DNA from 2 places in the Hansschlegelia sp. KR7-227 genome. Region 1 is predicted to be linked to the other one. Evidence: riboswitches for the same ligand, from Rfam matches in the RefSeq annotation. Region 1 holds a riboswitch; the other holds the start of a gene.
What was found. A riboswitch is a leader RNA that binds a small molecule or an ion and turns the genes downstream of it on or off. The one in region 1 is predicted to bind cobalamin.

Region 1 (9,191 bases):
CGGCCCGTCCCTCATTGGGACGAGGAGGAGCGGCGGCGACCGCCGCCTCCCGGTATGGTCGAACCCGACGCCTCAGGCCGTCACTTCCCGCGCGGTGATCGCGTATCTGAAGGTGTCGGGGTCGAGGCAGTCGAGCAGACCCGCCACCGTCTCGGCCTGCGGATACATGAAGAAGCCGAGCGGTCCCGTCTGCGAGCCCGGAAGCTTGACGTCGTGGGCGTCGTTGTAGGCGAGCCAGTTGGTCTCCCACGAGCCGAACAGAGCCTTGCGGGCGGCGAGCACCTTCGGGTCGTCGAGCGCGAGCTTCGTCGGCGGCTCCTCGAGCGCGACCTTGCGGACGTCGGCCGGATCGACCGGGAACCAGCCGACCCCGTCCAGCCAGACCTCGGCGCGGCAGTGCTGCGCCTTGGTGATGGTCTCGGAATTCGCCCCGAGGCTCTTGTAGCCGAAGCGCGAGGGCGCGACGCGGATGCCGTAGACGTCGCGCGCCGGCAGGCCGGCCGCGCGGGCGAGCCCGACATAGAGGGCGTTGATGTCGGCGCATTTGCCGCCGAGATTGCCGCTCTCCAGCATGGTCGCGACGTCGCCGAGACCGCAGCCGCGCACCTTCGCGTCGCGATGCGTGTTTTCGACCACCCACTGATAGATCGCCTCAGCCTTCTCGCGATCGTCCGTCCGGGACCCGACGATCTCGGCGGCCCGCCGGGCGACGACGCCGTCCGTCGGGATCAGCCGCGTGGCGGCGACGTATTTGGCGCGGTCTTCGGCCGAGAGACCCGCGCCGCCCCCGTCGGGCGCGACGGCGCGGTCGCGGGTCGAGACGCGGCTGACGACCTCGAGGACGGGCGTTTCCGCCCCGCTCCTCCACTCGGCGACCACCATCCCGACAGGTCCGTCGATCCGATCCGACGCGTCGGCGTTGCCGGTGAAGCGCGTCTCGCCCGGCCGGGTCCACTCGTCGGCCGCGAAGCTCGGCGTCGGCACCCAGGCGCGCGCCGCGCCCTTGCTGGTCGGAAGCTCGACCCGTGTCCGGATCTCGAACGACCGCCAGGGGCCGGGCTGCGGCGCGAAGGCGGGCGTTTCGCCGGCGCTGACGCCGCCGGTGCGCATGACAGCGGCGGCGGCGGCGAGCGCGCCCGCGCCGCATTTCAGAAGGCTGCGACGATGGATCATCGGGATTCTCCCTTGTGTTCTTGGAGCTGGATCGAAAGAGCGTGGAGCGTTTCAGAGGTGCGGGGATACGCCCAGTCGACGGGCCCCGCAGCCCGCAAGAGGCGCCCGCCGGAGGGCGTCAGCACTGCGGTGGCGGGCAATCCCCGCACGCCGAAGGCGCGCGCGACGGCCTGCTCCGGATCGTGAGCGATCGGGTCGGGAAGGCCTAAACGGGCGACGAAGGTCTTCGCGCGCGATGCAGGCTCCCCGACGGCGACGCCGATCAGGCGGACACGCTCGCCTTCCGCCTCGGCGTAGCGCATGAGGGCCGGGAGCTCCTCCTCGCAGGGCTCGCACCAGCTGGCGAAGAAATGAATGAGAGTTGGACGCGAAGGCTCGCCGCCGATCGAGAACGGCCGACCGTCGAGATCGACCGTATCGACCGGGGCCGGCGCCTGCCCGGCGTCCGCGAAGGCCGCGAACTCCGTCGCGCCGGTCGGCGATCCCGCCAGAACGAGCGCAAGGATTCCAGCGGCGCTGGGCGTCGCGCGGCGAGCGGAGGGCGCAATCGGTGGGTCTGCGATCGCCGGCACGCGGCAGATGCTCCATGGTCTCAGGCCCCGACGATGGTCCCCCCGCATTACGCGGTCAAGTGGAGCGCGGAGAGCCGCACATCACGGACGCTTGCGATCCCGCGGCGCCGGCCCCAAATCCCTCATTGCGGGAACGCCGCAGCCGATCCTCCGGAGGTTTCGCCCGAAATGACGACCACCGCCCCGCTCTACGTCGACCAGTCCGGCGGGTATGTCGACCCGCTGGCCGATCCGCGGCTCTATGAGGGCGCGCTCAGCCGGCGCGTGCTCGCTTTCTGCGTGGACTTCGGGATCGTGCTGACGCTCACCTTCGTCGCAAGCGTGGTGATCTTTTTTCTCGGGGTCTTTACCCTCGGGCTTGCGTGGCTGCTGTATGGAATGGTGTTCCCGGCCGTCGCCATCCTCTATTCCGGCGCGACGCTCGGCGGAGACCGCGCCGCCACCTGGGGCATGCGCATGACCGGCCTCACGGCGCGGCGCTGGGACGGCTCGATGCCGGGCTTCTTCGTCGCCGGGGCGCATGTCGTGCTGCTTTATGCGACGGTCACGTTCCTGACGCCGTTCATCCTGCTGGTCGGTCTGTTCTCGCGGCGCAAGCAGCTCCTGCACGACATCGCGCTCGGGGTGCTGTTCATGGACCGCGGACTTCTCGAATCCCGCCGCTGACGAGCCGCTTGCCGGCCAAGCGGCGCCTGATATCCTGACGTTCGAAGCGGAGTCGCGCCGGGACCGCGACGCTCGCTGCGGAAACGACCCTTGACCGCACATTCGCGCGACACGCCGCAATTCTACCTGACCGCGCCATCGCCCTGCCCTTACCTGAAGGGCCAGTTCGAGCGGAAGGTGTTCACGCATCTGGTCGGCGAGCACGCGGCGACGCTGAACGATCTGCTCACCCACGGCGGCTTCCGCCGGAGCCAGACCATCGCCTACCGCCCGGCCTGCGAGAATTGCCGGGCCTGCGTTTCGGTGCGGGTGCGGGTCGCCGATTTCCAGTGGACCAAGGCGTTCCGGCGGAACCGCGCGCTGAACCGCGATCTCGTTCGCGCGGAGCTCGGTCCGACGCCGACCTCGGAGCAGTATTCGCTGTTTCGCGCCTATCTCGACGATCGCCATTCCGACGGGGGAATGGTCGACATGACCGTGCTCGACTACGCCACGATGGTCGAGGACAGCCATGTCCGCACCGGCCTCGTGGAGTATCGCCGACGCGGCGCGGAGACCGCCGTCACGGGCCGCGGCGTCGGTCCCGTGCGCGCCGTGGCGCTGGTCGATCGGCTGTCGGACGGCCTTTCGCTCGTCTATTCCTTCTATGATCCGGAAGAGCGGGCGCGCGGCCTCGGAACCTTTGTCATCCTCGACCATGTCGAGCGGGCGCGGGAGCTCGGGCTCGCCTATCTCTACCTCGGCTACTGGGTCGATGGCTCGTCCAAGATGGACTACAAGCGCCGTTTCCAGCCGCAGGAGATGCTGGGTCCCGCCGGCTGGGCCCTGCGCGAGGGCGCCTAGAGCGGCTTTAGTCCCAGCCGGCGCCGCGTTGTGGGCGCACGCTCCATCTGCTATGGCTCCGAGACTTCGCTTCGGTCCCTTCGGGGACAAAAGGGAATCCGGTGGGAGGCTTCTCGTCTCGAATCCGGAGCTGCCCCCGCAACTGTAAGCGGCGAGCGGCGCATCGATCCTCACGCCACTGGGGCCAAGCCCTGGGAAGGCCGATGCGTCCGCCCCGACCCGCGAGCCAGGAAACCTGCCGCAAGCGATCCCGCTGGCGCCCTCGGTGGGAGGGCATGAAAGGCAAGATCGAATGTCGACCGCAGCCTCGCAGACCCGCTCCTCCGCCGTCGCGCTCGCGCCGCAGCGCGCGCTTCCGATCGCCTTCGCGCTGATGTTCGGCGTGCTGCTGATCTACGGAACCGGCTTCCTCGGGATCTCCGCCGTGCACAACGCGGCGCACGACCAGCGGCACGCCATCGGCTTCCCCTGCCACTGAGGGGACGCCATGCATCTGTTCCGGAACATCGTCTTCGTAGCGGCGCTGGTCGGGCTCGCCGCGGGCCTACTGCTGACCGTCCTCCAGCAGTTCGGCGTCCAGCCGCTCATCGTCAAGGCCGAAATCGTCGAACAGGCGAACGCCGCCAAGGCGGCGGCGCCGCATGATCATGCCGCCTCCGGCGATCACGATCACGCCGCCGCGGTCGCGCAGGACGAGGCTGCGGCCTCCGCGCATGATCACGACCCGAACGCCTGGGAGCCCGCCGACGGCGTCGAGCGCTTCGGCTGGACGCTGATCGCGAACGTCGTGAGCGGAGTGGGCTTTGCGCTCCTGCTCGTCGCGGCGAGCGAACTGAAGGGCGGCCTCACCTCCTGGCGCGAAGGGCTGATGTGGGGCCTCGCGGGCTTCGCCGTCTTCACGCTCGCGCCGAGCGTGGGGCTCCCGCCCGAGGCGCCTGGCGTGGAAGGCGCGCCGTTGATCGATCGGCAGGTCTGGTGGCTGGCGACCGTGGTCGCCACCGCGATCGGCCTCGCCCTGATCGCCTATGGCCGTTCCCCGCTGGCGGCGCTTGGCGGCGTGGCGCTGATCGCGGCCCCCCACGTCGTCGGCGCGCCGATCGCGCCGCAGCCCGCCGCCATCCCGCATGACCTCGAGCACAATTTCGTCGTGGCGGTCATCGTCACCGGGTTCGTGTTCTGGGCCGCGCTCGGAACGCTCGCCGGCGTCCTCCGCCGACGCTTTTCGGACGCGTGACGACGTCACGCGCCGGACGCGTGACGTTGGTCCTCGGCGGCGCGCGCTCCGGCAAGAGCCGCTTCGCAGAGGACCTCGTCGCGGCCTCTCCTCTCGACCGGGTCTATGTCGCGACGGCCGAAGCGCGGGATGATGAGATGCGAGATCGGATCGCGCATCACCGCGCCCGGCGCGATGGAAGCTGGCGAACGGTCGAGGCGTCGCGCCAGCTCGTCGGCGCTCTGTGGAACGAATCCAGCCCTAAGACGGTCGTGCTCGTCGATTGTCTTACGCTCTGGCTCAGCGCTCTGGTGCTGGCCGACCCTCTGATCGTCGACGTGGACGAAGAGATAGACGGCCTGCTGTCCTTTCTCGTCTTTGCGCCCGGGGACGTGATTCTCGTCTCGAACGAGGTCGGCTCCGGCATCGTCCCCGACAATGCGCTCGCCCGCGCCTTTCGCGACCATCAGGGCCGCCTGAACCAGCTCGTCGCCGCGCGCGCCGACCGGGTGACGCTGGTCGCCGCCGGCCTTCCCCTCGACCTCAAGCTCCCGAAGGAGCCTTCGGAATGACCGCCTCCCACAAGATCCCCGCCACCGTCGTCACCGGCTTTCTCGGCGCGGGCAAGACCACGCTGGTCCGGCATCTGCTGCAGAACGCCGGAGGCCGCAGGATCGCGCTGATCGTCAACGAGTTCGGCGACGTCGGCATCGACGGCGAGGTGCTGAGAGCCTGCGCGAGCGAGGCGTGCTCGGAGGACGACATCGTCGAGCTCGCAAACGGATGCATCTGCTGCACCGTGGCCGACGACTTCATTCCGACGATGGAGAAGATCCTCGCCCGCTCGCCCCAGCCGGACCACATCGTGATCGAGACCTCCGGCCTGGCGCTGCCGCAGCCGCTCGTCAAGGCGTTCCGCTGGCCCGAGATCGCGACCCGCGTCACCGTCGACGGCGTCGTCACGGTCGTCGACGGGCCCGCCGTGCGCGACGGACGCTTCGCTCATGACGAAGCGGCGGTGGCAGCCCAGCGCGCCGCGGACCCGAACGTCGATCACGACGACCCGATCGAAGAGCTGTTCGAGGATCAGGTGCGCTCGGCCGACCTGCTGGTGTTGCACAAGGCGGACCTCATGGCCGACGGGGAGATTGCGGCGGTGAAGGCCGATATTCTCCAGCATGCGAGCGAAGGCGTGAGGGTCGTGTCGGCCGCCAACGGCGCGCTGCCCGCGGACGTGTTGCTCGGCCTGAAGAGCGGCGTCGAGGACAAGATCGACGGGCGCCCCACGACCCACGAGATGGAGGGCGAGGAGCAGCATGACCATGACGATTTCGACAGTTTCGTCGCCGACACGCCGGAGGTCGCCGACGCCGCCGAACTCGAGGCCCGCGTCCGCGCGGTGCTCGACGCGCACGACGTGCTGCGGCTGAAGGGTTTCGTGCCCGTCGCCGGCAAGTCGGCGCGCCTTGTGGTGCAGGCGGTCGGGGCCCGGATCGAGACCTATTTTGACCGCCCGTGGCGCGACGGCGAGGCGCGGCTGGGCCGTCTGGTGGTGATCGGAGAGCGCGGGATCGCGCGCGACGCGATCTCCGCAGCCTTGAAGGGCTAGCGTTCGTTCGGAGCGCCAAGGAAGGACTGGCATGCATCTCCTGAAGGCCCAGGGACAGCCGATCGGCGACGGCGCGGAGGCGGTCGATCTCGACCTGTCCCCCGCCGACATCGTCGTGGTCTCCGCGGCCGACACGGAGATCGCCGGGCTCGCCCGCGCGCAGGCCGCCCTCGGACCGGACGCGCCGAGCCTCAGGCTCGCAAGCCTGCAGAAGCTGCGCCACAACATGTCGGTCGACCTGTTTCTCGAGCGAACCGTCGCGCGTTCGAAGCTGCTGGTCCTGCGTCTGCTCGGCGGAGCGGCCTACTGGCCCTATGGCGTCGAGGAAAGCGTGCGGATCGCGAAGCGTCATGGCGTGACGCTCGCCGTGATGCCCGGCTGCGGCAACGCAGACCCCGACCTTCTCGCCCGCTCGACGGCGCCGCTCGACGAAGTCGATCGGCTGTGGCGGACGCTCGTCGAAGGCGGCCCCGACAACCTCGCCGCCGCGCTGCGGACGTGCCACGGCTGGCTTGACGGCTCCCCGATCGCCGAAGAGCCCCGGACGGTGCCCGCCGCCGGTCTCTATTGGCCCGGGATCGTCGCCCCTTCGCTCGACGAGGTTCGAGCGCTCTGGCCGGAAAGCGCGCCTGTCGCGCCGATCGTGTTCTATCGCGCGCAGTTTCAGGCCGGCGACGTCGCCCCCATAGACGCCCTCGCCGCGGCGCTCACGGAGCGCGGCGTCGCCGCTCTACCGATCTACGTCTCGTCGCTGAAGGACGCCGCGGCGGCGGCGTTCGTGCGGGAGACCTTCGCCGCCGTCCGGCCGGACGTCGTGCTGAACGCGACCGCCTTCGCGGTGTCCAAGCCGGGCGCCGCGTGGACGGCGACGCCTCTGGATTCCACCGACGCGCCGGTGCTCCAGGTGGTGTTCGCCGGCATGGACCGCGCCACGTGGGAGGCCTCTCCGCGCGGCCTCGGGGCGCGCGACCTCGCGATGGCCGTCTCGCTGCCGGAGATCGACGGCCGGATCATGAGCCGCGCCGTCGCCTTCAAGACCGCGGGCCGTTTCGACCCAGCGACCGAGACCGAGGTGGTGTCGTTCGAGCCGGTTCCGGACAGGATCGCCTTCGTCGCCGACCTCGCCGCCAACTGGGCGCGGCTGCGACGCACGGCGCCGGCCGACCGCAAGGTGGCGCTGATCCTCGCCAACTACCCGACCGGCGCCGCGCGTCTCGCCAACGGCGTCGGCCTCGACACGCCGGCGAGCACGGCGGTCATCCTCGACGCGCTGCGCGAGGCGGGCTACGCCGCCGACGGCGCGCCAACGGCCGGCGCAGACGTCGTCAGCCAGATGACAGCCGCGCTGGAGCGTTCGCGCGGCCCGACGACGCCGAGCGACGCGCGTCGTCATGCGGCCCGCCCGGAGGGGCCCTGTCGGGCGTCGAGCTCCGCGCCGCGCATGGATGGTCCGGTCACGCCGGACCATGACGAGCCTTCACACCCGCCGGCGACGCTTCCCCTCGCCGCCTATCTGCGCTTTCTCGACGGGCTTCCCGAGGGGCCGCGGGAACGGATTCTCGCGCGCTGGGGCGATCCGTCCTCCGACCCGACCTTCGATCCCGCCGCGGGCGCTTTCCGCCTCGCGCTCCGTCGCTATGGCGACCTCGTCCTGGGGGTCCAGCCCTCGCGCGGCTTCGACGTCGACCCGAAGGCCGCGCATCACGATCCCGACCTGCCCCCGCCGCACGGCCACCTCGCCTTCTATGTCTGGCTGCGGGAGATCTTCGGCGCCCATGCCATCGTTCATGTCGGCAAGCACGGCAATCTCGAATGGCTGCCGGGCAAGGCGCTGGCGCTGTCGGAGACGTGTTTTCCCGAGATCGCGCTCGGCCCCCTGCCCCACATCTATCCCTTCATCGTCAACGACCCCGGCGAGGGCGCCGCCGCCAAACGGCGGGCGGCCGCCGTCATCATCGACCACCTGACGCCGCCGCTCGCCCGAGCCGAAGACTCGGCGGCGCTCCGCGAGGTCGAGACGCTCGTCGACGAATATGCGGAGGCGCAGGGGCTGGATCCCCGCCGCGCGAAGGCGCTCGCGAAGGACATTCTGGCCTGCGCCGCCGATGTCGGCCTCGACAGGGATTGCGGCTTCTCGATCGCCGACGATCCTGACGAGGCGCTGACCAAGCTCGACGCGTTCCTCTGCGAGGTGAAGGAGCTCCAGGTCCGCAATGGCCTGCATGTCTTCGGCCGTTCGCCTGTCGGCGCGAAGCGGGCCGAACTTCTCGTCGCCCTCGCCCGCTGTCCCCGGGGGCCCAGGCCGGAGGACGCCTCTCTCACGCGCGCGCTTGCGGCCGATCTCGGGCTGGAGGGCTTCGACCCGCTGGCGGCGGACTTCGCGGCGCCGTGGCGCGGGCCGAAGCCGGAGGCGCTGGCGGCCCTGTCCGCCGACGCCTGGCGGACGGCGGGCGATACGCTTGAGCGGATCGAGGCGCTGGCGCTCCGGCTGGTCTTGGATGCGGCCCCTTCGGCCGCCTCCGGCCGCCCCGCGACGAACGCGCCGGATATCGAGACCTCACGCGCCGGCGCCGTTCTCCGGGAGATCGCGACGGTCATCGGTCCGCGCGTCGACGCCTCAGGCGCCGCTGAGATCGCCGGCCTCCTCACCGCGCTCGACGGACGATTCGTGCCGCCCGGGCCGTCCGGCGCCCCGACCCGAGGGCGGCTCGACGCGCTGCCGACGGGCCGGAACTTCTTTGCGCTCGACCCCCGCTCCGCGCCCACCGAAGCGGCGTGGCGGCTAGGGCGCACCGCGGCCGACGTGCTCTGCCGACGCCATTTCCAGGACCATGGAGAGTGGCCGCGAAGGCTCGCGATCTCCGCCTGGGGCACCGCCAACATGCGCACCGGCGGCGACGACATCGCCCAGGCGCTGGCGCTGATGGGCGTCGCGCCGCAATGGGAGCCGGGCTCCAGCCGCGTGGTCGGGCTGGAGCCGCTGTCGCTTTCCGAGCTGAAGCGCCCCCGCGTGGACGTGCTGTTTCGCATCTCCGGCTTCTTCCGGGACGCCTTCCCGTTCCAGATCGACCTGATCGACGAAGCGACGCGGCTTATTGGAGGCCTCGACGAGGAC
Region 2 (9,191 bases), 780 kb from region 1:
CGCGGTCGGGGCCGGCGGAGCGCTGGGGCTCGGCCGCTTCGCGACCGTCCCCGCCTGGCTGCTCGCGGCTGGGGCCCTGCTCTTCTGCGGCGATCTGCTGGTGCGGGTCGCCTTCGGCGCGAGCCCTTTGCCGATGGCGGCGCCGACCGGCGGGACCCTGCTGATCGTAGGCTGGATCGCCTTGTCGATCGGCGCGGTCTGGGGCGGCCTGCGAGCCGCCCGACGCCACGTCGGCTGACCCTCGAACTGCGTCCGTTCACCACGCTGGTCGCCCACAACTTGACTTCTGCGGCGTTGCGCTGCACATAAGTCTCGAAGATTTTTGATGAATCTTCTTGCGACTCGGCCGCGTGACACCGGCTAGCCGGACCTGCCGAGCGCCACGAACGACCATCTGACAGCCCAGATCACGCGGGGCGCGTCCTTTACGCACCCGCCGTCTTCGCGCATCCCTTGTGGGTTCGGCGCGACCGCACGGCTGCACCTGAAAGACCCCCAGATTTGACCACTTTCACCGAGCTTGGCCTCTCCGCGCCCGTCCTTAAGGCGCTCGCGTCGGAAGGCTACGAGACCCCCACCCCGATCCAGGCGCAGGCGATTCCCGCCGTGCTCGCCGGCCGGGACCTGATGGGCATCGCCCAGACCGGCACCGGCAAGACCGCCGCCTTCGCGCTTCCCATCATCGAGAAGCTTGTCTCCAACCCGCGCCAGCCCGCCCGCCGCGGCTGCCGCGTGCTCGTGCTGTCGCCGACGCGCGAGCTCGCCAGCCAGATCGCGGAGAGCTTCCGCGCCTACGCCCAGAACCTGAACCTCAGCGTCGCCGTCGTGTTCGGCGGCGTCGCGGCCGGCCCCCAGGTCCGCAAGCTGTCCGGCGGCGTCGACATTCTCGTGGCGACCCCCGGCCGCCTGCTCGACCATGTCGACGGCAAGATGCTGCGCCTCGACCAGGTCGAGCATTTCGTGCTCGACGAAGCCGACCAGATGCTGGACCTCGGCTTCATCCACGCCATCCGCCGCATCGTGCCGATGCTGCCGCACCGGCGGCAGACGCTGTTCTTCTCGGCGACCATGCCGAAGATGATTAAGGACCTCGCGGACACGCTCCTGACGAACCCCGAGACGGTCGCCGTCACGCCGGTCGCCAAGACCGCGGACCGCGTCGAGCAGAACGTCGTGTTCGTCGAGCAGAACGGCAAGAAGGCGGTTCTGGCCGAAATCCTGTCCTCGCCCGAGCTCACGCGCGCGCTCGTCTTCACGCGCACCAAGCACGGCGCCGACAAGGTCGTGCGGCAGCTCGCGGAAGCCGGCATCGATTCCGCGGCGATCCATGGCAACAAGAGCCAGCCGCAGCGCGAACGCGCGCTCGGCTCGTTCAAGACCGGCCACATCAAGGTGCTGGTCGCGACCGACATCGCGGCGCGCGGCATCGACGTCGACGCCGTGAGCCACGTCGTGAACCACGACGTGCCGAACGTCGCCGAGGCCTATGTCCACCGCATCGGCCGCACCGCGCGCGCCGGCGCCGAGGGCGTCGCCATCACGCTCGTCGCCAATGACGAGCGCGCCTATCTCCGCGACATCGAGCGGCTGATCAAGCAGTCGATCCCGACCAGCGACCGGCGTTCGCCGGCTGGCATGGCGGAGCCCGAAGGGGCCGGCGCGGCCTCCAAGGCGGGCGCGCGGCAGGGCCAGCGTCCGAACAATGGCGGCCAGCGTAACGGCGGCGGCGGACGCGGCGAAAACGGCCGTGGCGCGCCTCGCCAGGGCGGCGACGGCAAGGCGCACGGCGAACAGCGCCGGGCGGGAGCCGGCGCCGGACCGAGCCGTCACCGTGCGGACGGCCCTCGTCCGGACGCGCGTCGCGCCGATGGCGTCCGCGCCGACGGCGACATCGCGAAGATGTCCTTCATGAAGCCTTCCGGCGGCCGGCCTGACCGGCGCCGCCGCGGCGGCCGCCCGAACGGCGAGCGCTCCGCCGAACACGGCTGACGCGTCCGTCGCGCCTACTTCGTCGCCGTCCGCTTCGCGGCGGCGGCGACCGGCGCCCCGCAGGTCGGGTCGAGACGCGGCCCGAGCCAGGCGAGCGCGGGCGCGAGCTCGCGCCGCCACAGCGCCCATTCATGCCGTCCGCCGACGATCCGCAGCGTGCTGTCGACGCCCCGGCGGAGCAGCGCCAGATGGAGCTCGGTCGCGCCTTGCACGATCCCGCCGGGATCGCGGTCGCCGGCGTCCAGATAGACGGCGGGCTTGGGCGCTCCGCCGAGGCCGAGCCTCGGCGCCTTCAGAAACAGATTCCAGGCGTTGAAGCGGGCCGGTTTGAACGGCGTTCCGAACGCGCCGTCGTAAAGCCGCTGCGCCCGCCTCATCCGCGCGGTCATATGCGGCGCGATCGGCGGGGCGATGCTGCCGGACAGGCTGATCGCGGCGCCGTAGGACCGCGGCCGGCTGAACGCGAACAGCAGAGCGCCGTAGCCTCCGGTCGACAGGCCCGCGACCGCCCTGCCCTGGCGGCAGTCGGCGGTCGGCAAGGCCGCGTCGACGGCGTCGACGAGATCGCGCGTCAGCGCGGTCGCCATCGCGCCGGCGCCGCCGCGGTCGTGGTTGTCGACGTACCAGCTGTCACCCGCGTAGGGCATGACGACGACAGTCGGCGGCAACTTGCCCGCGGCGATCGCGCCGTCCATCGTCTCCGCGAGCCTGCCCGCGTCGAGCCAGTCGGCCTCGCCGGGGCCTCCGCCATGCAGAAGATAGAGCACCGGCCAGCGCGCCCCCGAGGGCGGCGCCTCCGCCGGCCGATAGAGGTTGTAGCGGATGGGATGACCGAGGGCGGGGCTCGGCGCCGCGAGGCCGCGCTCGACGATGCCGCCGGCCCGGACGGGAGCGGTCGAGCAAAGGACTGCGGACGCGGCGAGCGCCGCAAGACGACGGAAGCGCATGGGCGACGCTCGTTCTGCGGCGACCGGGACGGTTCGCGACAGCGCGGCGAAGCTCGCCCAGGCGCGATCCCGACAGGCTAGCGCTGCGGCGCAGCATCCGTCGCCGCGCGAAAACGTCACGGGCTCGCAGACTCGCTCGGAACGTCGCCCGGCCGGTTGGCCACGTCGCGCCGGCACCCGGGATCGAGCCGCGGTCCCAGCCAGCCAAGGCCGTCGGCGAGCTGCCGGCGCCACGTGTCCCAGTCATGTACGCCCGGCCCGATCCGCAGCGTGCTGTCGACGCCCGCGCGCAACAGGTCCACATGGAAGCGGGTGAGGCTCTGCAGGAGCCCGCCGCGGTCGCGATCGCCGATGGCGAGGAAGATCGCCGGCTTCGGCCCCGGCTTGCGCGGAAGCGATCTCAGCAGGACGAACGGGTTCCAGGCGTTGAACCGGCCGCGCTCGAGCGGACGCCCGAACGCGCCGTCATAGAAGGCGTCCGCGCGCTCCAGCCGCGCGCGGTCGCCGGCCTCGATCGGAGGCGTGATCGCTCCGGCGAAGCTCATCGCGCCGACATAGAGGCCGGGATCGGCGAGCGCGAAGGTCACGGCGCCGTAGCCGCCCATCGAAAGCCCGCCGACGGCCCGTCCCTCCCGGCAGGCGGCGGTGGGAAAGCGGGCGTCGATCGCGGCGACGAGATCGCGCGTGAGCGCGGTCTTCATCATGCCCTGCCCGCCGGGATCGTCATTGTCGACGTACCAGCTGAACGGCGCGACGGGAATGACCACGAGCGAGGGCGGAATCACGCCGTCGGCGACCGCGCGGTCGATCACCTCATAGACGAAGCCCTGGTCGAGCCAGTCGGACTCGCTCGGCCGGCCTTCGAGCAGATAGATCACCGGCCAGCGCGCGCCCTCCGCCGGCGGCTCGGCCGGGCGAAAGAGATTGTACGCGAGCGGCCGGCCAAGCGCCGGACTGAACGCCGTCTGGTTGCGCTCGACGACGCCCGCGCCCTGAGCGCCGGCGGGGACCGCCGCGGCGAGCGCGAGACACAAGCCGGCGAGAATGCGTCGGGCGAAGCGCGGCACGTTCGGACCTTGGTGACGGCGGGAGATCGATCTCGGCGGACATAGCGCGTTTCGCGCGCTTTGGCGCGGCGCGGGAGCGCATCGCCCTCACCGCTCGCATGTCGAGGACCGAAGCGGCCGGGCGATCCGCACGTCGCCTGACGCACGATCCCTTCATGCGCGCCGCCGTTCGGCGTGAGGGAGCATGAGGCGAAGCGGCCGCGGGCGCTCATGCGGGCCAGGGCTTCAGGGCGGGCTCCGGCTTCGAGACCCGCAGGATCAACCAACCGACGACGCCCGAAGTCAGCGAGCCCAGCAGGATGCCGACCTTCACCTCGTTCTGCAGCTCGACGTCGGAGGCGAAGGCGAGCAGGCCGATGAACAGGCTCATGGTGAAGCCGATGCCGCACAGCATCGACACCCCGAGAAGTTGCGACCAGCTCGCGCGCGCCGGCAGGCAGGCGTAGCCGAGCCTGATCACGAGCGCCGCGCTGCCGAACACGCCGATCAGCTTGCCGAGCAGCAGCCCGAGCGCCACCCCCAAAGTCAGCCGATCGGTGAGCGCGTCGGTGGTCATGCCGGCGAACGACACGCCCGCGTTGGCGAAACCGAAGATCGGGATCACCACGAACGGCACGAAGCCGTGAAGGGCGTGCTCGAGCCGGTGGAGCGGCGACTGCTCCATGTCGTCGATCTTGCCCGGCGTCGGCTTCAACGGGATCGCCAGGGCCAGCGCGACGCCTGCGAGCGTGGCGTGCACGCCCGACCGCAGCACCAGCACCCAAAGCAGGGCGCCCAACAGCAGGTAGGGCGCGAGCGCGGTGACCCCGCGCTTGTTCATGACGACCAGCGCGGCAACGACCGCGGCGGCGCCGGCAAGGTCGTAGGTCGAGAGGTCGGCTGTGTAGAACAGCGCGATGATAATGACGGCCCCGAGGTCGTCGATGATCGCGAGCGCGGTCAGGAAGATCTTGAGCGAGGTCGGAACGCGGTCGCCGAGCAGGGACAGCACGCCGAGCGCGAAGGCGATGTCGGTCGCGGCCGGAATCGCCCAGCCGCGCAGCGTCGCCGGGTTGTCCCAGTTGAGCGCGGCGTAGATCAGCGCCGGGACGACCATGCCCCCGAGCGCGGCCACGCCCGGCAGGATCCGGCGCGACCAGGTCGAGAGCTGACCATCCAGCATCTCGCGCTTGATCTCCAGTCCGACGAGCAGGAAGAAGATCGCCATCAGGCCGTCATTGATCCAGTGCGCGACGCTCAAGGGCCCGACATAGGCGTGCAGCGCCGCCTCGTAGGCCCCCCCGAGCGGCGAGTTCGCCACTGCCAGCGCCGCGGCCGCGGCCGCCATGAGCACGAGGCCGCCAGCGGCGCCCCCGTCGAGGAACGCGCGGAGCATGGAGATGGGACGGCGCAGCGGGGCGAGGGTCATGGGCGCTCGGTGTTGGAGGATGCGACCGCATAGGTAGGCTCCTCGCTGCGGGGTCAACTCGAGCCGAGATCACGTTGGGGAGAAGGATCGTCGGGCGGACGTGCCCCCTCACCGTCGCGTGCGGCGCCAGATTGCGCGACGGGCCGGACGGCGCCCGGTCGCGATCGCATCGCCCTTGCATTCGGACGCGGCGGGAGCCGTCGTCCTGAGACCCTGGTGCGGACGGCGGGAGAACTAAATCACATTCACCGTCGCGCCAAGATACCGTAAATGTCTTGACGATCTAGGGGTTATCGCCACAAGCACCTGCCACAAACCGTCGAGACAAACGACGCAGGTTCGTGGCGCTTCCTCTGGCAAGGACACCCTACCTCATCCGGCGCGGCGACAGCTGGTGGAGGCGGATCGTCGTTCCGTCGACCCTGCGCCCGCTCATTCAGAAGAACGAGCTGACCCGCGCCCTTGGTCCGGATCGGCAGGCGGGCATCACTACCATTCTGGTGCGTCTTCGATCATGGGAGTTATGTTTTCCCGGCCATCAAGTTAACGGGAGTGCAGGTCGAGGGCGGGTTGAGTTACATCGAAAATAGCTTTTCTCGAATTGCTGAACCACGTCTGTGGATGTCACTTGCTTACAAGTTCTTGGGTCAAAATAGATGACGAAGAGGTCCGATACTTTTCGGGACCGTGGACTTCGCTCTCTGTTGGTCGCCCACGTCGCGCGTCCTTGGATCCACGTGATGACGTGATCACGGTCGGACGCCGTCCACGGGGACGCGGATCGGTCATCGATTGACTCCCGCCACATTCTCGCCATAGCGTCCGCCGCGACGGTTCCCCTCGGGGATCAAAAGGGAACGCGGTGCGGGTCTCATGACCTCATGCCGCGGCAGCCCCCGCTACTGTAAGCGGCGAGCGACTCTGTCATCAGCCACTGGACCACTTCGGTCTGGGAAGGCGATGGAGCCGCAGCGACCCGCGAGCCAGGAGACCTGCCGTCAGTCGTGTGGTCACACGCGAACGCGTCGGGCGGGGTGCACCGATGGTGGGCGAACCGTCGGGCGTGGCGACACGCGTGATCGGCAAGACCTCGAGTTCGCGGTGACGTGCCACTCGTCCCGCTCGGGGTTTCGATGTCCACCCTTTCTCTCCCCTCACAGGGCACGTGCGCGCGCCTGACCGCGCTCGCAGTCGCGTCCGCTTGCCTCATGACCGACGCCGACGCGCAGACCGCGCCCGACGCCGACGTCACGCAGCTCGAAGAACTCTCCGTCACGGCGAACCGCGTCGACGGCCCGCAGGCCGCTGTCGGAAGCGCCATATCCTCCATCTCCGGAGAGGAGCTGGAGCAGCGTCAGATCCGAGTCGTCTCCGACGTGCTGCGCGAACTGCCCGGCGTCGCGGTGAACCGCACGGGACCGGCCGGCGCCGCCACCGCCGTCCGGATCCGCGGATCGGAGGCGAACCAGACGCTCGTCATCGTCGACGGCATCCGCGTGAACGATCCCGGCACGAGCGGGGAGTTCGATTTCGCCAACCTCCTCAACCTGGAAGTCGAACGCGTCGACGTGCTGCGGGGACCGCAGAGCGCGCTCTACGGCTCGGACGCGATCGGCGGCGTGATCAACATCGTGACGCGAAAGGGCGAGCCGGGACCGCCCCGGTTCCGCGCCAGCATCGAGGGCGGCTCCTTCAAGACCATGACCGGGACGGCCTCGGTGTCAGGCGGAACGGAGGCCTACGATTTCCTGTTCGCCGGTCAGGGCTTCAGCACCCGAGGCGTCTCGACCGCAAGCCGGTTCGACGCCGTCGTGCCGACGCGTTCGCTGGATCATGACGGCTATAAGAGCGGAACGGGGCTCGCGAAGGTTTCGGTGCGGCCGACGGAGGCCCTCGAGTTCACGGGCGTCGCCCGCTACACCGAGTTCGACGCCGACCGCGACGGCTTCGGCGCGACGTCGGACGGCTATCCGTTCGCGGCAGCGGTCGATAATCGCGACACCGAGAAGGGCAAGCAGTTCTTCGGCCGCGCGCAGGCCAAGGCGACGCTGCTCGGCGGCGCCTGGGACCACATCCTCGGCCTGTCCTACACGAACCAGGACCGCCGCAGCTTCGCCGGCACGGACCTCAAGACCTACGCCTCGCTCGGCGAGATGACGCGGTTCGACTACCAGACCAACGTCCGCTTCGAGACCCAGGGCGCGCTGCCGGCGAGCCATGTGCTGACCTTCGGCGCCGACCACACACGCGACGCGGTGAAGAGCTTCACAGCCTTCCCGTTCCCGGCCGACGCCCCGAACCCGCTCCGCAAGCACATCGATAACGCCGCGCTCGTCGGCCAATACCAGATCGGTTTCTTCGAGAAGTTGTTCGTCACCGGCAGCGTCCGTCGGGACTTCAACGACCGCTTCGAGGAGGCGACGACCTATCGCTTCGCGAGCGCCTACACCTTCGACCAGACGAAGACCAAGATCAGGGGGTCGTGGGGCACCGGCGTCAAGAACCCGACGACCTTCGAGCTGTTCGGCTTCTCCGGCAATTACGTCCCCAACAGCGACCTCAAGCCCGAGCGCGGCGAAGGCTGGGACGTCGGTGTCGACCAGCCGATCTGGGACGACCGGATCGTCATCGACGCGACCTACTTCCAGCAGCGCGTGAGGGATCTGATCTCGAGCGAGACGGTCCCCGATCCGGGCGACCCGACCGGCTTTGTGAACCGGCCGATCAACCTCGCCGGCACGTCGAAGATCGACGGCGTCGAACTCGGTTTGACCCTGAAGCCGATCAACGGGCTGACGCTGCGCAGCGCCTACACCTTCACGGACGGCCAGGACGCGACCGGCGCGACGCTCGTGCGCCGACCCACGCACATTGCGAGCTTCAACGCCAACTACGCGTTCCTCGATGACAGGGCGAACGTCAACCTCGGCGTCATCTACAACGGCCGACAGCGCGATCTCGCCTATGACGCCGCGACCTTCGCGCGGACCAGCGTTCCATTGAAGGCCTACACGCTGATCAGCCTCGCGGCGTCCTACAAGCTGCACCAGAACGCCGAGATCTACGGGCGGGTCGAGAACCTCTTCGACAAGAATTACGAGGAGGTCCTGACCTACAACACGCCCGGGCGCACTGCCTATGGCGGTCTCAAGGTCTCGTTCTGACGACGCCGGCCGCCGGCCTGTCGTCGGCGGCAGCCCCTCTCCACGATCAGGGTAGCGCTATGCCTGAAGAGACAATCGTGCGGCGTGAGCCGACCGAGATCATCCGGGACGACAACGGCGCCGTCAGGCGCGAGATCTGGGCGCTGAACGTCGACGAGCCGACGCTCGAGGCGTTCCTGCGCGACGTGTTCGAGAACCACTGGGCTGGCATCCGGTTCGGTCCGCTGATCGAGGGAGCGGCCTATGAGTGGCGCTGCCCCGGCGCGCCCGAGAAGATCGGCCTCCTCGACGGCTACCTCACCGTCATGTTCGGCCATGGCGGGCACTTCCACCTGTGCATCGGCGAGAACCGCGGCTCGGAGCGTTTTCCCGTCGCGCCCGAACTGACGCGCCGGCGCAAGCCCTCGAAGGCTCAGCTGTTCCGCAGTCGCGGGCGCGACGGCAAGCCGGTGACTTGGGGCTTCGAGATGTGGAACGGGGCCGGCGAGCCCATGATCTCGATCTTCTTCGCCAACCCCTTCATCGAGGACGACGACAGCCTCTCAGCGACGCCGGACTTCTCGCGGCTCGCCACTTGGCGGGCGATCTCGAAGCGCTGGCTCTGCCGCGACCCCGA

Region 2: it holds a riboswitch for cobalamin, as region 1 does, so the genes downstream of both, ACO2RJ_RS02065 (TonB-dependent receptor plug domain-containing protein) here and ACO2RJ_RS05790 (CbtB domain-containing protein) in region 1, are expected to answer to the same signal.

Annotation. Positions count from the first base shown of each region.
Region 1 covers NZ_JBMSEA010000001.1:1,231,261-1,240,451, forward strand. The annotation lists gene ACO2RJ_RS05770 (transglutaminase-like domain-containing protein) at 73-1,173, opposite strand; gene ACO2RJ_RS05775 (TlpA family protein disulfide reductase) at 1,170-1,745, opposite strand; gene ACO2RJ_RS05780 (RDD family protein) at 1,914-2,411, shown strand; gene ACO2RJ_RS05785 (arginyltransferase) at 2,502-3,254, shown strand; cobalamin riboswitch at 3,310-3,511, shown strand; gene ACO2RJ_RS05790 (CbtB domain-containing protein) at 3,547-3,732, shown strand; gene ACO2RJ_RS05795 (CbtA family protein) at 3,742-4,488, shown strand; gene cobU (bifunctional adenosylcobinamide kinase/adenosylcobinamide-phosphate guanylyltransferase) at 4,509-5,039, shown strand; gene cobW (cobalamin biosynthesis protein CobW) at 5,036-6,076, shown strand; gene cobN (cobaltochelatase subunit CobN) at 6,108-9,191, shown strand, end outside.
Region 2 covers NZ_JBMSEA010000001.1:455,871-465,061, reverse strand. The annotation lists gene ACO2RJ_RS02090 (DUF423 domain-containing protein) at 1-238, shown strand, start outside; gene ACO2RJ_RS02085 (DEAD/DEAH box helicase) at 502-1,989, shown strand; gene ACO2RJ_RS02080 (alpha/beta hydrolase) at 2,004-2,936, opposite strand; gene ACO2RJ_RS02075 (alpha/beta hydrolase) at 3,053-4,003, opposite strand; gene nhaA (Na+/H+ antiporter NhaA) at 4,212-5,411, opposite strand; cobalamin riboswitch at 6,226-6,425, shown strand; gene ACO2RJ_RS02065 (TonB-dependent receptor plug domain-containing protein) at 6,620-8,575, shown strand; gene ACO2RJ_RS02060 (DUF7676 family protein) at 8,635-9,191, shown strand, end outside.